DNA from 3 places in the Enterobacter sp. 3U4 genome. Region 1 is predicted to be linked to each of the others. Evidence: predicted binding sites of a transcription regulator. Region 1 holds the regulator's gene; each other region holds the start of a gene.
The links. The regulator PurR, encoded in region 1, represses purine synthesis genes. The targets are predictions, from matches to a motif close to CANGCAAACGTTTGCNTG.
Positions count from the first base shown of each region.

Region 1 (5,351 bases):
GATCACCTCTCTCAGTGAAGATTACTGGGTACGCCACTACGTCGGCGCGCGTCGCGTGATGACGCCGAAAACCATTCGCTAACCCCTGCCCTGCCACATCCGTGGCAGGGTAAGTTCCTCTTTTGCATACCCTTTCAATTTGCTATCCTGTCCATGTTGTCTGTGTGGTTATTTGGCAACGCAAAATACAATAAGGAGAGAAGCAATGTCGTTCGAATTACCTGCACTACCGTATGCAAAAGACGCCCTGGCCCCGCACATTTCTGCGGAAACCCTGGAATATCACTACGGCAAGCATCACCAGACTTACGTCACCAACCTGAACAATCTGATCAAGGGCACCGATTTTGAAGGCAAAACGCTGGAAGAGATCGTTCGCAGCTCAGAGGGTGGCGTATTTAACAACGCGGCTCAGGTGTGGAACCACACCTTCTACTGGCACTGCCTGGCGCCGAATGCCGGCGGTGAACCTGTCGGTGAACTGGCTACCGCTATCAATGCCGCATTTGGCAGCTTCGCGGATTTCAAAGCGAAATTCACCGATGCCGCCATCAAAAACTTCGGTTCTGGCTGGACGTGGCTGGTTAAAGAGGCGGATGGCAAACTGGCTATCGTGTCCACCTCTAACGCGGGCACCCCGCTGACCACCAGCGCTAAGCCGCTGATGACCGTGGACGTGTGGGAACACGCTTACTACATCGATTACCGCAACGCGCGCCCTAACTACCTGGAGCACTTCTGGGCACTGGTTCACTGGGACTTTGTGGCGAAGAACTTCGCTGCGTAAGAGACACGCAGAAGGGTTCGCCCTTCTGCGTTTTTGGTTTATTCCGCAGCGCAGGCGGCTTCTGGCTGCTTACGACCCGACATCATCACCAGCAGCAGGCCGAGCGCGGCAATAATCGCCCCCATCACCGGCACAAAGCTGTACCCCAGTCCCCCTGAAATCACGGCCCCACCGGCCGCCGCACCGAGCGCATTGCCCAGGTTGAAGGCACCAATATTGACCGAAGATGAGAGGCCCGGCGCTTCATGCGCGACGCGCATCACGCGCATCTGCAGCGGCGGCACCACGGCAAAAGTGGCAGCCCCCCAGACGACCATCGCGATCGCGGCCCCGAACTCATTACGCGCCAGCCACGGAATGGCAATCATGATGACAATCAGCAGGGTTAAGAAGCCCTTCAGCGTCCCGCTCACGGAACGGTCGGCAAATTTCCCGCCGAGATAGTTGCCGATCGAGAAGCCCACGCCAATCAGCACCAGCATCGCGGTCACAAAGAGAGGCGTTGCGTGGGTGATGTCATGCAATACCGGTGAAATATAGGTGTAGAGGGTAAACATCGCCCCTGCCCCCAGCACGGTGGTGAGCAGCGCGGAGAGCACCTGCGGGCGCATCAGCACCGACAGTTCTTTGCGCACGTCAGGACGTTCCCCCGCGCTGCCTTTCGGCAGGGAGAAGAACAGCGCCACCATCGCAACCACGCCCAGTCCGGCAGTCGCCAGGAAGGACATACGCCAGCCGATCGCTTCTCCCAGCCAGGTTGCCGCAGGCACCCCCCCGATATTGGCAATCGTCAGCCCCATGAACATAGTTGCCACGGCGCTCGCCTGCTTATGTTTAGGCACCACGCTGGCAGCCACGACCGACCCCAGCCCAAAGAACGCGCCGTGGTTAAGGCTGGTCAGAATGCGTGACAGCATCAATGTGGTGTAGTCCGGTGCAATGGCCGAAAGCACGTTGCCCAGGGTGAAAATCGCCATCAGGAAAATCAGCGCATTACGGCGCGCGCGGTGCGAAAGTAAAAGCGTCATCAACGGCGCACCGACCATCACGCCGATGGCGTAGGCGCTGATTAACATCCCTGCCGCAGGGATCGAGACATCTACGCCCCGGGCAATAACGGGCAGTAACCCCATCGGGGAGAATTCAGTGGTGCCAATCCCAAAAGCGCCAATCGCCAGGGCCAGCAGGGGAAAATTGATTTTCATGCGTCAACTCCGGATGCCGTGTCATGTGGTGACACAGAACAAAGAAGCGGAAAGCATGACATCAATCACAAAAAATGAGAAGTTAACAAAATGGCAAAAGATTTTTGCCAGAGAAGTAACAATCGGGAGGGAGAAGGCTCTCCCTCCGCGTAAATCAGTGCAGCGCAGCCGTCAGACCGGCCGCAACAATCAGAGCCAGCACAATAACGGTGGTGAACAGCGAAAACTTCAGATCGGAACTCATCAATTTTTCTCCTTTTAATCCCCCCACGAAAAGTGAGCTTGCTCATTTTTGCACAGATTACGTTAAAAATCTTCCTGGATTTATACTGATAACCACTTTACCTCTTCCCCTTTTCATCAAGATAGGACAAAATTCCACGCTAAATTTATTAGCGTACCGGCCATTGACCCCCTCCTGACGTCCCGTGTCGTTTTCCCGGCGTGCCGCAATTCAAGATTGCGTGATAAGGGTGAGAGAAGGCAAACGTTTACCTTCAAGTTTTTCAGGAGTTTAGGATATGGTCTGGAGTGACATTTAATGGCAACAATTAAAGACGTAGCAAAACGCGCAAACGTTTCCACTACAACCGTATCACATGTAATTAACAAAACCCGCTTTGTGGCGGAAGAGACGCGCAACGCCGTCTGGGCAGCGATCAAAGAACTGCACTATTCGCCAAGTGCGGTTGCGCGCAGCCTCAAGGTTAATCACACCAAATCCATTGGATTGCTGGCAACCAGCAGTGAAGCGGCCTATTTTGCCGAGATCATTGAAGCGGTTGAAAAAAACTGCTTCCAGAAAGGCTATACCCTGATTCTGGGCAACGCCTGGAACAGCATTGAAAAACAGCGCGCCTACCTGTCGATGATGGCGCAGAAGCGCGTTGATGGCCTGCTGGTGATGTGTTCCGAATATCCGGAATCCGTGCTGTCGATGCTCGAAGAGTATCGCCACATTCCTATGGTGGTCATGGACTGGGGCGAAGCGCGCGCGGATTTCACCGATTCCGTTATCGATAACGCCTTTGAAGGTGGCTATATGGCCGGTCGTTATCTGATCGAACGCGGTCACCGCGAGATTGGCGTGATCCCGGGTCCGCTGGAGCGTAACACCGGCGCGGGCCGTCTGGCCGGTTTTATGAAAGCGATGGAAGAAGCGCTGATCACCGTGCCGGAAAACTGGATCGTGCAGGGCGACTTTGAGCCGGAGTCAGGCTACCGCGCGATGCAGCAGATTGTTTCCCAGCCGCACCGCCCGACCGCCGTTTTCTGCGGGGGTGACATCATGGCCATGGGCGCGCTCTGCGCTGCCGACGAGCTGGGTCTGCGCGTACCGCAGGATATTTCCGTGATCGGGTATGACAACGTGCGTAACGCGCGCTTCTTCACCCCGGCGCTGACAACCATTCACCAGCCAAAAGATTCGCTGGGCGAAACGGCCTTCAATATGCTGCTGGACAGGATCGTCAACAAGCGCGAAGAGTCGCAGTCCATTGAAGTTCACCCGCGCCTGATTGAACGCCGTTCCGTTGCGGATGGTCCGTTCCGCGACTACCGTCGTTAATCCCTTTACGGGGCCAGCTATGCTGGCTCCCGTAACCATTCCCGATTCAGCGTTTCGCTGTCTCCCAGATAGTCCAGCAGCCAGGCCATGGCGGGCGAGACATCATTTTGCTGCCAGGTCAGGCAGCAGGCCGCATCCGGGAACGGATTTTCAAGCGTCAGCTCAACCCATTCTCCGGTATCGATGCGCGGACGCGCGAAATGAACGGGCACCATCGCGACGCACAGCCCGGCGCTGAGGCACGTCGCCGACGATTCCCAGTCAGGGGCCACCAGCCGTCGCTGGTTGTCCAGAAGCCAGGTGATACGCTTAGGCAATGAACGGGAGGTATCCTCCAGCACCAGCGATGGCCAGTTGCGTAGCGAATCGTCGCTCAGCGGCCCTTCCATCGCCGCCAGGGGATGATCGCGTGCCACCACGCATTTCCAGCTGAGCATGCCCATATCGCGAAAAGCGTAACGCCCCCCGACCGGGATCGCCTGCGTTGCCCCAATCGCCATCTCGGCCCTGCCGTCCGCCAGCGCATCCCAGACGCCGTTGAACACCTCCTGCGAGACCCGCAGCTCGACGTCTGAAAAATGACGATAGAAATCGACGATCATCTGTCGGGTACGTTCCGGCTTAACGATGTTATCCACCGCGATGGAAAGATGTCCCCGCCAACCGTTGGCGATCTGCTGACACTGTTCGCGGGTGATCTGCATTTTTTTGATAACAGAACGCCCTTCCTTCAAAAACCACGCGCCTGCGGGCGTTAATTCCACGTCGCGATGCCGCCGTTCAAACAGCGGAACCGCCAGCCACTCCTCCAGCTGACGCACCGTATAGCTGATTGCCGAAGGGACGCGGTGCAGCTCCTGCGCCGCACCGCTAAAGCTACCGTTACGCGCAACAGCATCGACCACTTCAAGAGAATAATCTGACCACATTTTCTGCCTGCAAAATTTTTGAATGCACCCGCCAAATATTAGCGTTTCACAAGCGGCTTTGCACTCCCTACACTCAGCGCCAATGTATACCTGCCTCCTCAGGAGAATAAAATAATGCAACCCAGGAACGGTTTTTTAATCTGGCTCGGCGGCTTAAGCGTGCTGGGCTTTTTGGCCACCGATATGTACCTGCCGGCGTTTGCCGCCATGCAGGAAGATTTGCAAACCCCTGCTGCCGCCATCAGCGCCAGCCTGAGTTTATTCCTCGCCGGCTTTGCTTTCGCGCAGCTGCTGTGGGGACCGCTCTCGGATCGCTTTGGTCGTAAACCGGTGCTGTTGCTGGGCCTGGCCATTTTTGCCGCGGGCTGCCTGGGAATGCTGTGGGTACGCGATGCCACCTGGCTGCTGGTGCTGCGCTTTATTCAGGCCGTGGGCGTCTGTGCCGCGGCCGTGACCTGGCAGGCGCTGGTCACCGACTATTATCCGGCTAACCGCACTAACCGTATTTTCGCCACTATTATGCCGCTGGTGGGTCTCTCACCTGCCCTCGCCCCGCTGCTGGGCAGCTGGATCCTCGCGCATTTCGACTGGCAGGCCATCTTCGCCACGCTGTTTGCCATTACCCTGGTACTGATGCTTCCTGCGTTTGCCCTCAAGCCCGCGCATAAAAAAGAGGCGCATGCCGATGCGAAGCCCATTACCTTCACTTCCCTGCTCAGCACCAAAGCGTATCGCGGTAACGTCCTGATCTATGCCGCCTGCTCGGCAAGCTTCTTCGCGTGGCTCACCGGTTCGCCGTTCATTCTGCACGATATGGGCTACAGCCCGGCAGCCATCGGCCTGAGCTATGTTCCGCAGACTAT
Region 1 is NZ_CP136665.1:1,964,093-1,969,443, forward strand. It holds gene RVY89_RS09240 (C40 family peptidase) at 1-82, shown strand, start outside; gene sodB (superoxide dismutase [Fe]) at 206-787, shown strand; gene RVY89_RS09250 (MFS transporter) at 826-1,992, opposite strand; gene cydH (cytochrome bd-I oxidase subunit CydH) at 2,147-2,236, opposite strand; gene purR (HTH-type transcriptional repressor PurR) at 2,534-3,559, shown strand; gene punR (DNA-binding transcriptional activator PunR) at 3,577-4,488, opposite strand; gene punC (purine nucleoside transporter PunC) at 4,603-5,351, shown strand, end outside.

Region 2 (5,351 bases), 2.0 Mb from region 1:
CCAGAGAGGTGATTTGCCACGGGAAGGCGGGATCGATGTCGATCACCAGGTTGCGGCTCAGGCCAAATTTGTGCAGCGTGACGCTGTTCAGCCATTCCGGTAGAGGCTCCATCCACAGCGTTTTCCAGTTCTGTGGCAGGGTGTACTCCAGCCCGGCGATGGCGACATCGTCCAGGACCAGCGCTTTACCGTCGCGCAGCCAGTTGCCGGAGGTGCGTACCATGCCGCCTTCCCACCGAGAGGTGAACTGACGCAGCGCCATGCCCTGCGGGGAAAACTCCGCGTTCAGGATCGGGTCAAACAGATGCAGGGAGCCGTAGATAAACTCGCTGGCGTTCATCGACAGACGACCCTCCTGGCTCTGCCAGTCGCCTTTGCTGAGAGTCAGATTGCGCAGGCTTAAATCGAGATCGGTCACCGCCCAGTCCGGGCCCTGAAGCCGGGCATCGGTCACGTCCAGACGACCAATCTGCAGAGAGGGGATAGTGGCCAGCGGCGCGAAGAACGCGGTCAGCGTTTTATCGCTCTGCAGGCGGATTTCGTTCAGACGCATGGTGTCGATAATCCAGCTCCCGTCGGCGTTGCGCAGGGCGGAGCCGGTGAGTGAGCCCCGGGCCATATCGGCACCAATCGTGTTCAGCACCACCTCCTTGCCGTTAAGCTGGCCCTCGATCAGCACGTTGGTGGCCGGTACGCCGTTCAGAGTCAGCGAGCCTGCGCTCATCTGGATCTGCGCGTTGTTCCCCAGCACGTTGCCGGCCTCCGGCTGCCATGGGCTGACGCCGCCCGTGACTTTCTGCGCGCTCAAGTCCCATTCGGTATTCGGGCTGTTAAAGGCCATGTTGTTCAGCTGCAGGCGATCCGCCTGGAAAGGCAGCGGCGCCGTCTGCGGCGAGAGATTCAGCGTGCCGTCGAACAGGGTGATGGTGTCCATATGCAGCGGATCGGTTATCTGGCGGCTGCTCAGGCCAATATCGACTTTTTTGGCTACCAGCGTGGCGGGTTTTCCGTCCCGACCGAAGGTGACGTTTTCCAGAATGATGTGGGAAGGCGACGAAAAGCGGTGATTCATCTTGTCGAAACTGAGTTCATAGTCGGTATTCACCGTCACCCAGCTGCTGACCTGAGACGCGCCCCAGCGGGTCTGGAGCAGAATGTAGAACGCCAGTAGCACAATGAGCAGGGCTACCAGAAGATAGATGAGGAGCTTTCCAATAAATTTCATGGTCTTCCATCCCGCAAAACGCACATAAGGGAGTTATGCACGATTTATGCGCAATCCTCAAGGCGGGAATGGTGTAATTAGATGTCACGGCAGGCATTGACTGCCTGCCGTGAGAGAAATCAATTTTTCTCAGGCGGGAAAACGAGGTTCAGCACGATAGCGGTGATACCGCCCGCGGCAATGCCGGAAGAGAGCAGGTTTTTCACCCAGTCCGGGGCAAACTGCAGGATCAGCGGCTGCTGAGAAACGCCCAGACCCACGGCCAGCGATAGCGCTATAATCATGATCGCGCGGCGGTTCAGCGGCTCGCGGGAGACGATACGCACGCCGGAAGCCGCGATAGTGCCGAACATGACCAGCGTTGCGCCGCCCAGCACCGGCTCAGGAATGTGCTGCACAAAGCCGCTTACCGCCGGGAACAGGCCGAGTACGATCAGCATCAGCGCCACCACAAAACCGACGTAGCGGCTGGCAACGCCGGTCAGCTGGATCACGCCGTTGTTCTGACCGAAGCAGGAGTTCGGGAAGGTGTTGAATACCGCAGAGACAAACGAGTTCAGACCGTTCGCCAGCACGCCGCCTTTCAGGCGCTTCATGTACAGCGGGCCGGAAACGGGCTGCTCGGAGACGTCGGAGGTGGCAGTGATGTCGCCGATGGTCTCCAGAGAGGTGATCATAAAGACCAGCATCAGCGGCAGGAGCAGGCCCCAGTCAATGCCCAGACCGTAGTACAGCGGCGTAGGGACAGTGATCAGCGCGCTGTTGGTCGGCGCGGTGTTCTCCGGCAGCATGCCCAGCGCCCAGGCCAGCAGGTAACCCGCCGCCATGGCGATCACCAGCGAGGCGACGCGCAGGTAAGGGTTACGCTGACGGTTAAGCAGAATAATGATGGCCAGCACGACGCCTGCCAGCAGCAGGTTTTTCGGCGCGCCGAAGGTGTGGTCGCTCATGGCGGCATAGCCGCCGCCGATGGAGGTCAGGCCCACCTGGATCAGCGACAGGCCGATAATCATCACGACGACGCCAGAAACCAGCGGGGTGATAACGCGGCGAGCCAGATGCAGAACGCGGGAGATCACCATCTCCGTACAGCTGGCCAGCATCAGCGTGCCAAACAGCGCCGCCATCATGGTCGGGACATCCGCGCCGCCGGTTTTCAGGGCCGTACCGCCCATGATCAGGGGAGCCACAAAGTTAAAGCTGGTGCCCTGAATCGACAATAATCCTGACCCCACCGGACCCCATGCTTTAATTTGAATAATCGAGGCCACGCCGGAGGCGAAGAGAGACATGCTGATAATGTGCTGCGTGTCCTGCGCCGGTAAGCCGAGCGCCTGGCAAATCAACAGCGCCGGAGTGATCACCGCAACAAACATCGCCAGAAGATGCTGGCAGGCGGCGAAAAGCGTCTGCGGCAGCGGCGGGCGGTCTTCAAGGCGGTAAATCAGTTCGCTATTTTGCTTCTGCGCAATCGGTTGCGCATCAGGCGACTCTATGGTGTTAACGGACATCGGCGGCAATCCCACGGTGGAAAAGCGGGCATTTTATCTGACCACCTGGTAAAAGCAAACGATTGCCAGCAAAAAAAGGCAAGAAAATCTGCCGCTGTGAGCAGGTTTTCTACAACGCATCGGGGAAAAAAATTACACTTTTTGCGCCGGGGGCTCATGAAGAGCGCAAACCGGCCCAGGATAACGCCGCGTGTGTATGGAACACGCGCAAAAAAGGAGCCTTCAATGATTCATCTCGACACGCTGTCGACACTCGTTGCCGCAACGCTGGTTTTACTGCTTGGTCGTAAGCTGGTACATAGCGTTTCCATTCTGAAGAAATACACTATTCCTGAGCCTGTCGCCGGTGGTCTGCTGGTGGCGCTGGCCCTGCTGGTGCTGAAAAAAAGCCTGGGCTGGGAAATCGATTTTGATATGTCCCTGAAAGACCCGCTGATGCTGGCTTTCTTTGCCACCATCGGCCTGAATGCCAACCTGGCGAGCCTGCGGGCGGGCGGTAAGGTGCTCGGTGTATTTTTGATTGTGGTGGTGGGGCTGCTGCTGATGCAAAACGCCATTGGTATCGGGATGGCGTCGCTGCTGGGACTGGATCCGCTGATGGGGCTGCTGGCGGGGTCGATTACCCTGTCAGGCGGTCACGGTACCGGAGCCGCGTGGAGCAAGTTGTTTATCGAGCGCTACGGGTTTGAAAACGCGACGGAAGTGGCGATGGCATGCGCGACCTTTGGGCTGGTGCTGGGTGGCCTGATTGGCGGCCCGGTGGCACGCTATCTGGTGAAGCACTCCACCACGCCGGACGGCAGGCCGGACGATGAACTGGTGCCGACGGCATTCGAAAAGCCGGACGTCGGGCGCAGCATTACCTCGCTGGTGCTGATTGAAACCATCGCGACGATCGCCATCTGCCTGACCGTGGGCAAAGTGGTTGCGCAATGGCTGGCGGGCTCAGCGTTTGAGCTACCAACGTTTGTCTGCGTGCTGTTTATCGGGGTGATCCTGAGCAACGGTCTGGCGCTGATGGGCTTCTACCGCGTGTTTGAACGGGCGGTGTCGGTGCTCGGCAATGTCTGCCTGTCGCTGTTCCTCGCGATGGCGCTGATGAGCCTCAAGCTGTGGGAGCTGGCCTCGCTGGCGCTGCCGATGGTGGCGATTCTGGCGGTACAGACCCTGTTTATGGCGCTGTACGCCATGTTTGTCACCTGGCGGATGATGGGCAAAAACTACGATGCGGCGGTGCTGGCGGCGGGTCACTGCGGGTTTGGTCTGGGGGCCACCCCAACGGCTATCGCCAATATGCAGGCGATCGCCGAACGCTTTGGACCATCGCACATGGCGTTTCTGGTGGTCCCGATGGTCGGGGCGTTCTTTATTGATATCGTCAACGCGCTGGTGATTAAGCTGTACCTGATGCTGCCGATGTTTGCCTGAATCAGGCGTTGGAATAGCGTTCGGTTTCCGGCATCCAGCGTTCAATTAACGCTGCCGCTTGTTCGGGGTAGCGCTCGTGAATGTGGCGGGCGAGGCGCTGAACTTCGGGGATCATGGCCTGATCGCGCAGCAAATCCGCCACTTTGAATTCCGCGTTCCCCGTTTGACGCGTGCCCAGCAGCTCACCGGGGCCTCGGATCTCCAGGTCTTTTTGCGCAATCACAAAACCGTCGTTGCTGTCGCGCAGCACCTGCAAACGCATTTGGGCGGTTTTCGAGAGCGGGGCTTTGTAGAGCAGGACGCAGTGGGACGCTACCGCGCCACGGCCAACGCGTCCGCGCAGCTGGTGGAGCTGGGCAAGGCCCAGACGCTCCGGGTTTTCGATAATCATCAGGCTGGAGTTCGGGACGTCCACGCCGACTTCGATTACCGTGGTGGCGATCAGCAGATGCAAATCACCCTGTTTGAACGACTGCATCACCGCCTGCTTTTCGGCAGGCTTCATGCGTCCGTGAACCAGGCCCACGTTCAGCTCCGGCAGCGCCAGCTTAAGCTCTTCCCACGTGGCTTCGGCAGCCTGCGCTTCCAGCAGTTCCGACTCTTCAATCAGCGTACAAACCCAGTAGGCCTGACGCCCTTCGTGGGTGCAGGCGTTGCGCACGCGGTCGATGATATCGCTGCGGCGCGTGTCAGGAATGGCGACCGTTGTGACCGGCGTACGGCCCGGCGGCAGTTCGTCTATGGTAGAAGTATCCAGATCGGCGTAAGCCGTCATCGCCAGGGTGCGCGGGATCGGCGTGGCGGTCATGATCAGCTGATGCGGGTGGAAGCCCTGCTGCAGACCTTTCTCCCACAGCGCCAGACGCTGATGCACGCCGAAGCGGTGCTGTTCATCGATAATCACCAGCGCAAGGCCGTTGAACTGCACCTGCTCCTGGAAGATAGCGTGCGTGCCGACAATCATCTGCACCTGCCCGCTAGCGATGGCCTCCTGTTGCGCAAGGCGCGCTTTTCCTTTTTGCTTCCCGGCAAGCCAGCCCACTTCAATACCGAGTGGCGCAAACCAGGCGCGGAAATTGTTGGCGTGCTGTTCTGCCAGCAGCTCGGTCGGCGCCATGAGCGCCACCTGTTTACCGTTAGCAATCGCGCGCAGGGCCGCCAGCGCGGCAACCAGCGTTTTACCGGAG
Region 2 is NZ_CP136665.1:3,940,282-3,945,632, reverse strand. It holds gene RVY89_RS18785 (AsmA family protein) at 1-1,225, opposite strand, end outside; gene xanP (xanthine/proton symporter XanP) at 1,345-2,736, opposite strand; gene gltS (sodium/glutamate symporter) at 2,962-4,164, shown strand; gene recG (ATP-dependent DNA helicase RecG) at 4,166-5,351, opposite strand, start outside.
Region 2: the regulator PurR is predicted to act here: its motif matches at 2,788-2,805, upstream of gltS (sodium/glutamate symporter).

Region 3 (5,351 bases), 820 kb from region 1:
CGCGATTCGAGCGCAGATAAAAGCTGTGCTGGAAGTGATCCAGACTGTACTCATGATCCTTGCGGCGCGGCAGGAAACAGAGCGGCTGGGCGTCTGGCAGTTCGGCATCCAGCAGCAGAACTTCAGACGTCGTCGCGCTGGCAAGGAAGATAATCACATAGTGGCGTGAGGAGGTTTTATGCAGGCTGACATAGAACGTTTCGTCTTTCTCTTCATAGACCAGCTCGTCGTCTGCGGAGTCCGTTCCCACTGTGTGCCGCCATACCTGATAAGGCAGTAGCGTCGAGGCGTGCTTTTTGACGTAGTAAACCGTCTCGGAATCATTCGCCCAGACAAAATCCGGGGAGACGTTTTCCAGCATTTCCGGATACCAGTTGCCGGTCTCCAGATTGCGAAACCGCAGGCCGTACTGGCGGCGGGAGAGATAATCCTCCGCCAGCGCCATCACCGCGTTGTCAGGCGAAATGGACATACCACCCAGGGTATAAAACTCGCTGTGGGCGGCGCGCTGGTTGGCATCCAGCAGAATATCCCACGCATCCCATTCGGCGCTTAATACCGACTGACGCTGGTAGATGGGATACTCATTGCCGGGCTCGTAAATATGGCGATAGCGATAGCCGTTTTTGGTCCAGGGCGCGGAGATATCGCGCTGAGGAATACGCTGCACCATCTCATTCAGCAGCTGGTCCTGAAGCGTCTGCTGGCTCGACATGACCTTACGGCCATAGTCGTTTTCAGCGTGCAGGTAGTCGAGTACCTCTGGCCGGGAGCGAGAATCGTCCCTTAGCCAGTAATAGTTGTCTATACGCGTATCGCCATGCGTGGTGATCGCATAAGGTATACGTCGGGCTTTCGGTGGCATGTCATCTATCTTTTAAGTTTTACACCCTATAAGGTTGGCAAAACCCACGCATGATGCAAGCGAAACAGGGCCGCAACGGCGAGAACTAACCCTGCAACGCCTGTTTTTGTTCCCGGATATCCCGCTCAATGCCTTCGCGCACGTCCTGTGGGATCTTCAGCGCATCCCCAAGCGCATTCAGGTAGCTGCGTTCCATAAAGTGATCGATATCGATGGCGGCACAGCTGAGGAAGTAGAGTTCAAGCGCCTCTTCCTCATTTTTCACGCTTTGCGCCAGACGCTGCGGCTCCAGAGGCTGTTCGATGGCCTGCGCCACCAGCGTTCTGCCCTTCTCTTCGACGCCGGCTTCGCGCATCTGCTGCTCGATCGCCAGTCGTTCCTTATCGTCGATATGTCCGTCACTTTTCGCGGCAAAAACCAACGCAAGGATAAGCCGCTCGGTACGCAGATCCAGCGGCGAGGTGTGCTCGCCATAATGCGGTTCATCACTGTGCGCGGTCCGGACCCTGTCCTTGTATTTGTTCCACAGGACGGTCCCCGCAATGGCTCCCCCACCGGCGAGCAGTGCGCCTGTGCCATACTTTGCCAGCAGCTTGCGCGAAGATTTATTCGCGACCAGCAGGCCCGCCAGCCCGCCGAGCGCCCCGGGTACCAGCAGTTTGCTCAGGTCCCGCTCGCCAGACGATGTTTTCTGCCCTAACAGGGATTGCAATTGATTTAGCCAGCCAGACATGGTTTCCCTCACTTAACGGTGAACATGTTCCACAGCGTAAGCGAGCGGGCGTCAGGAAATGTCTGGTCGGGCTAAAGAAGCGCAAATTTCTGCCCTCGCGTTTATCCCTGCGCAAGACAGACGCAAACGTTTTCGTTTATACTGCGCGCAACTTTTTTAGGGGGATTGTTATGATTCGTTTAGGAACCGCGCTGCGACCGGCGGCGACGCGAGTGATGCTGTTGGGATCGGGCGAGCTGGGAAAAGAGGTCGCCATTGAGTGCCAGCGTTTAGGTGTGGAAGTGATTGCCGTAGACCGTTACGCCGATGCACCCGCCATGCACGTCGCCCATCGTTCTTATGTGATTAACATGCTGGATGGCGATGCCCTTCGCGAGCTGATTACGCGCGAGAAGCCCGATTTCGTTGTACCGGAAATTGAAGCGATTGCCACCGATACGCTGATTGCGCTTGAGCAGGAAGGCCAGCGCGTGGTGCCCTGCGCGAAAGCCGCAAAGCTGACCATGAACCGCGAAGGCATTCGTCGCCTGGCGGCAGAAGAGCTGGGATTGCCCACCTCGAGCTATCGTTTTGCTGGCGATAAGGCCGCATTCCTGAAGGCCGTCGAGGAGATTGGCTACCCGTGCATCGTTAAGCCGGTGATGAGCTCCTCCGGAAAAGGGCAGAGCTTTATTCGCGACAGCAGCGCGCTCGATAACGCGTGGGCTTATGCCCAGCAGGGCGGCCGCGCCGGTGCCGGTCGCGTCATCGTCGAAGGCGTCGTGAAGTTTGATTTTGAGATCACCCTCCTGACCGTCAGCGCCGTTGACGGCGTCCATTTCTGCGACCCGATTGGCCACCGTCAGGAAGACGGTGATTACCGCGAATCCTGGCAGCCGCAGCAGATGAGCGCCCTGGCGCTGGAGCGTGCTCAGGCGATCGCCCGTAAAACCGTCCTGGCGCTGGGTGGCTATGGCCTGTTCGGCGTGGAGCTGTTTGTGTGCGGTGATGAGGTGATTTTCAGCGAAGTCTCCCCTCGCCCGCATGACACCGGCATGGTGACGCTGATTTCGCAGGATCTCTCCGAGTTCGCCCTGCACGTGCGCGCGTTCCTCGGCCTGCCCGTCGGCGGTATCCGTCAGTATGGCCCTGCCGCCTCGGCGGTGATCCTGCCGCGGTTAACCAGCCGGAACGTTACGTTTGATAACGTCGACGGGGCGGTGGGTGCCGGGTTGCAGGTACGTTTGTTCGGCAAGCCGGAGATCGACGAAACCCGCCGTCTCGGCGTGGCATTAGCCACCGGGGATAACGTTGACGACGCCGTGGCGAGAGCGAAAGCGGCCGCTGCGAGCGTCAAGGTTGCAGGATAAAAAAAACGGGCCGTAAGGCCCGTTTTTCATACGGCGAATGGCTTACTGCTTCGCGCCTTCAACCGCTTCACGAGCCAGTTTGGTGATGCGATCCCAGTCGCCCGCTTCCAGCGCATCCGCCGGAACCAGCCATGAGCCACCGATGCAAAGCACGCTTTTCAGCGCCAGGTAGTCACGGTAGTTGGCAGGAGAGATACCGCCTGTCGGGCAGAAGCGTACCTGAGAGAATGGACCCGCAATCGCCTGCAGCGCTTTGGTGCCGCCGTTCGCTTCAGCCGGGAAGAATTTGAACTCTTTCAGACCGTAGTCCATGCCCAGCATCAGTTCAGAAACGGTGCTAATGCCAGGGATCAGCGGAATTGTGCCTTCGGTCGCGGCTTTCAGCAGCGAATCGGTCAGGCCCGGGCTGATGGCAAACTGTGCGCCCGCTTCGGTCACTTCAGCCAGCTGTTTTGCGTTCGTCACGGTACCCGCACCGATGATGGCGTCCGGCACTTCTTTGGCAATCGCACGAATAGCATCCATTGCGCAGGCAGTGCGCAGGGTGACTTCCAGAACGCGAACGCCGCCCGCAACCAGCGCTTTCGCCATCGGTACGGCGTGCTCCAGCTTGTTTACCACGATAACCGGCACGACAGGGCCAGTGGTCAGGATTGCTTCTGCACTTGTTTTCCAGTTTTTCATCAGAGTTTTCTCTCGCCAGATCGTTAAAATCAAGTCGTCTTAAAACGTAATACAGGTTGCGCCCTGCTCCGCACCGGAGAGTTTCTCACGCAGCGCGCTGAACATTTCGCGTCCGGTCCCCACGCGCGATGCGCTCAGGTCAGGAATATGGGGCTGACGTGCCGCCAGCTCGGCGTCATCGACCAGCAGGGTTAACTCGCCTGTCTGACCGTTCACGCGGATCATGTCACCGTCGCGCACTTTCGCCAGCAGCCCGCCGTCGTAGGCTTCAGGCGTCACGTGGATGGCTGAAGGCACTTTACCGGATGCTCCAGAAAGGCGTCCATCGGTTACTAACGCAATTTTGAAACGGCGGTCCAATAATACACCAAGTGGTGGCATAAGTTTATGTAATTCTGGCATCCCGTTAGCTTTAGGCCCCTGATGACGCACCACCACCACGCAGTCTTTGTCGAGCAGACCGGCGTCAAAGGCGGGTAACACGTCGTGCTGGCTTTCAAACACCACCGCCGGCGCTTCGATAATCTGGTTCTCTTCCGGTACGGCAGAGGTCTTCATTACCGCACGACCGAGGTTGCCGCTCAGCACTTTGGTGCCGCCGTGAGGAGAGAACGGTTTGTCGATGGTGGCGATCACCTGCGCATCAAGGGACGCGCTCGCCCCGTCACGCCAGTCCAGCTCGCCGTTGTTCAGCCATGGCTCCTGGGTGTAGCGCTGCAGGCCAAAGCCCGCCACGGTATTTACGTCTTCATGCAGCAGACCGCCTTTCAGCAGCTCGCGCATCAGCAGCGGTACGCCGCCTGCGGCCTGGAAGTGGTTAATATCCGCCGGACCGTTCGGGTACAGGCGTGCCATCAGCGGCACCACGGAAGAGATCTCGGAGAAGTCATCCCAGTTAATCAGAATGCCAGCCGCACGCGCCATGGCCACCAGGTGCATGGTGTGGTTGGTTGAACCCCCGGTCGCCAGCAGCGCGACAATCCCGTTGACGATGACTTTTTCGTCGACCATTTTGCCCATCGGCATCCATTCGTTGCCGTTGCCGGTCAGGCGCGTAACCTGACGGGCTGCGGCCTCGGTCAGTGCCTTGCGCAGCGGCGCGTCCGGCTGGATAAAGGACGAGCCCGGAAGCTGCATCCCCATAAACTCCACCACCATCTGGTTCGTGTTCGCGGTACCGTAGAACGTACAGGTGCCCGGCGCATGGTAGGACGCGGCTTCCGCCTCCAGCAGCGCCTGACGGTCTGCTTTCCCTTCCGCGTACAGCTGGCGAATACGCACTTTTTCTTTGTTCGGCAGGCCGCTTGCCATAGGGCCCGACGGCACGAAGATCGCAGGGAGATGCCCAAACGACAGCGCCGCCATCACCAGGCCCGGGACAATCTTGTCGCACACGCCGAGATAGAGAGCACCATCAAACATGTTGTGCGACAGGCCCACCGCAGCAGACATCGCAATCACTTCGCGGCTCAGCAGGGAGAGCTCCATACCGTCCTGACCCTGCGTTACGCCATCGCACATGGCGGGTACGCCACCCGCAACCTGGCCGACCGCATTCACGCTGTGCAGCGCTTTACGGATGATATCCGGGTAGACCTCATAGGGCTGGTGGGCGGAGAGCATATCGTTATAGGCGGTAATAATGGCGATATTGTTACGCAACATGCTTTTCAGCGAGGCTTTATCGTCAGGCTGGCAGGCGGCGAAGCCATGCGCCAGG
Region 3 is NZ_CP136665.1:1,143,009-1,148,359, reverse strand. It holds gene ptrB (oligopeptidase B) at 1-865, opposite strand, end outside; gene RVY89_RS05405 (tellurite resistance TerB family protein) at 951-1,598, opposite strand; gene purT (formate-dependent phosphoribosylglycinamide formyltransferase) at 1,769-2,947, shown strand; gene RVY89_RS05395 (bifunctional 4-hydroxy-2-oxoglutarate aldolase/2-dehydro-3-deoxy-phosphogluconate aldolase) at 2,990-3,631, opposite strand; gene edd (phosphogluconate dehydratase) at 3,671-5,351, opposite strand, start outside.
Region 3: the regulator PurR is predicted to act here: its motif matches at 1,718-1,735, upstream of purT (formate-dependent phosphoribosylglycinamide formyltransferase).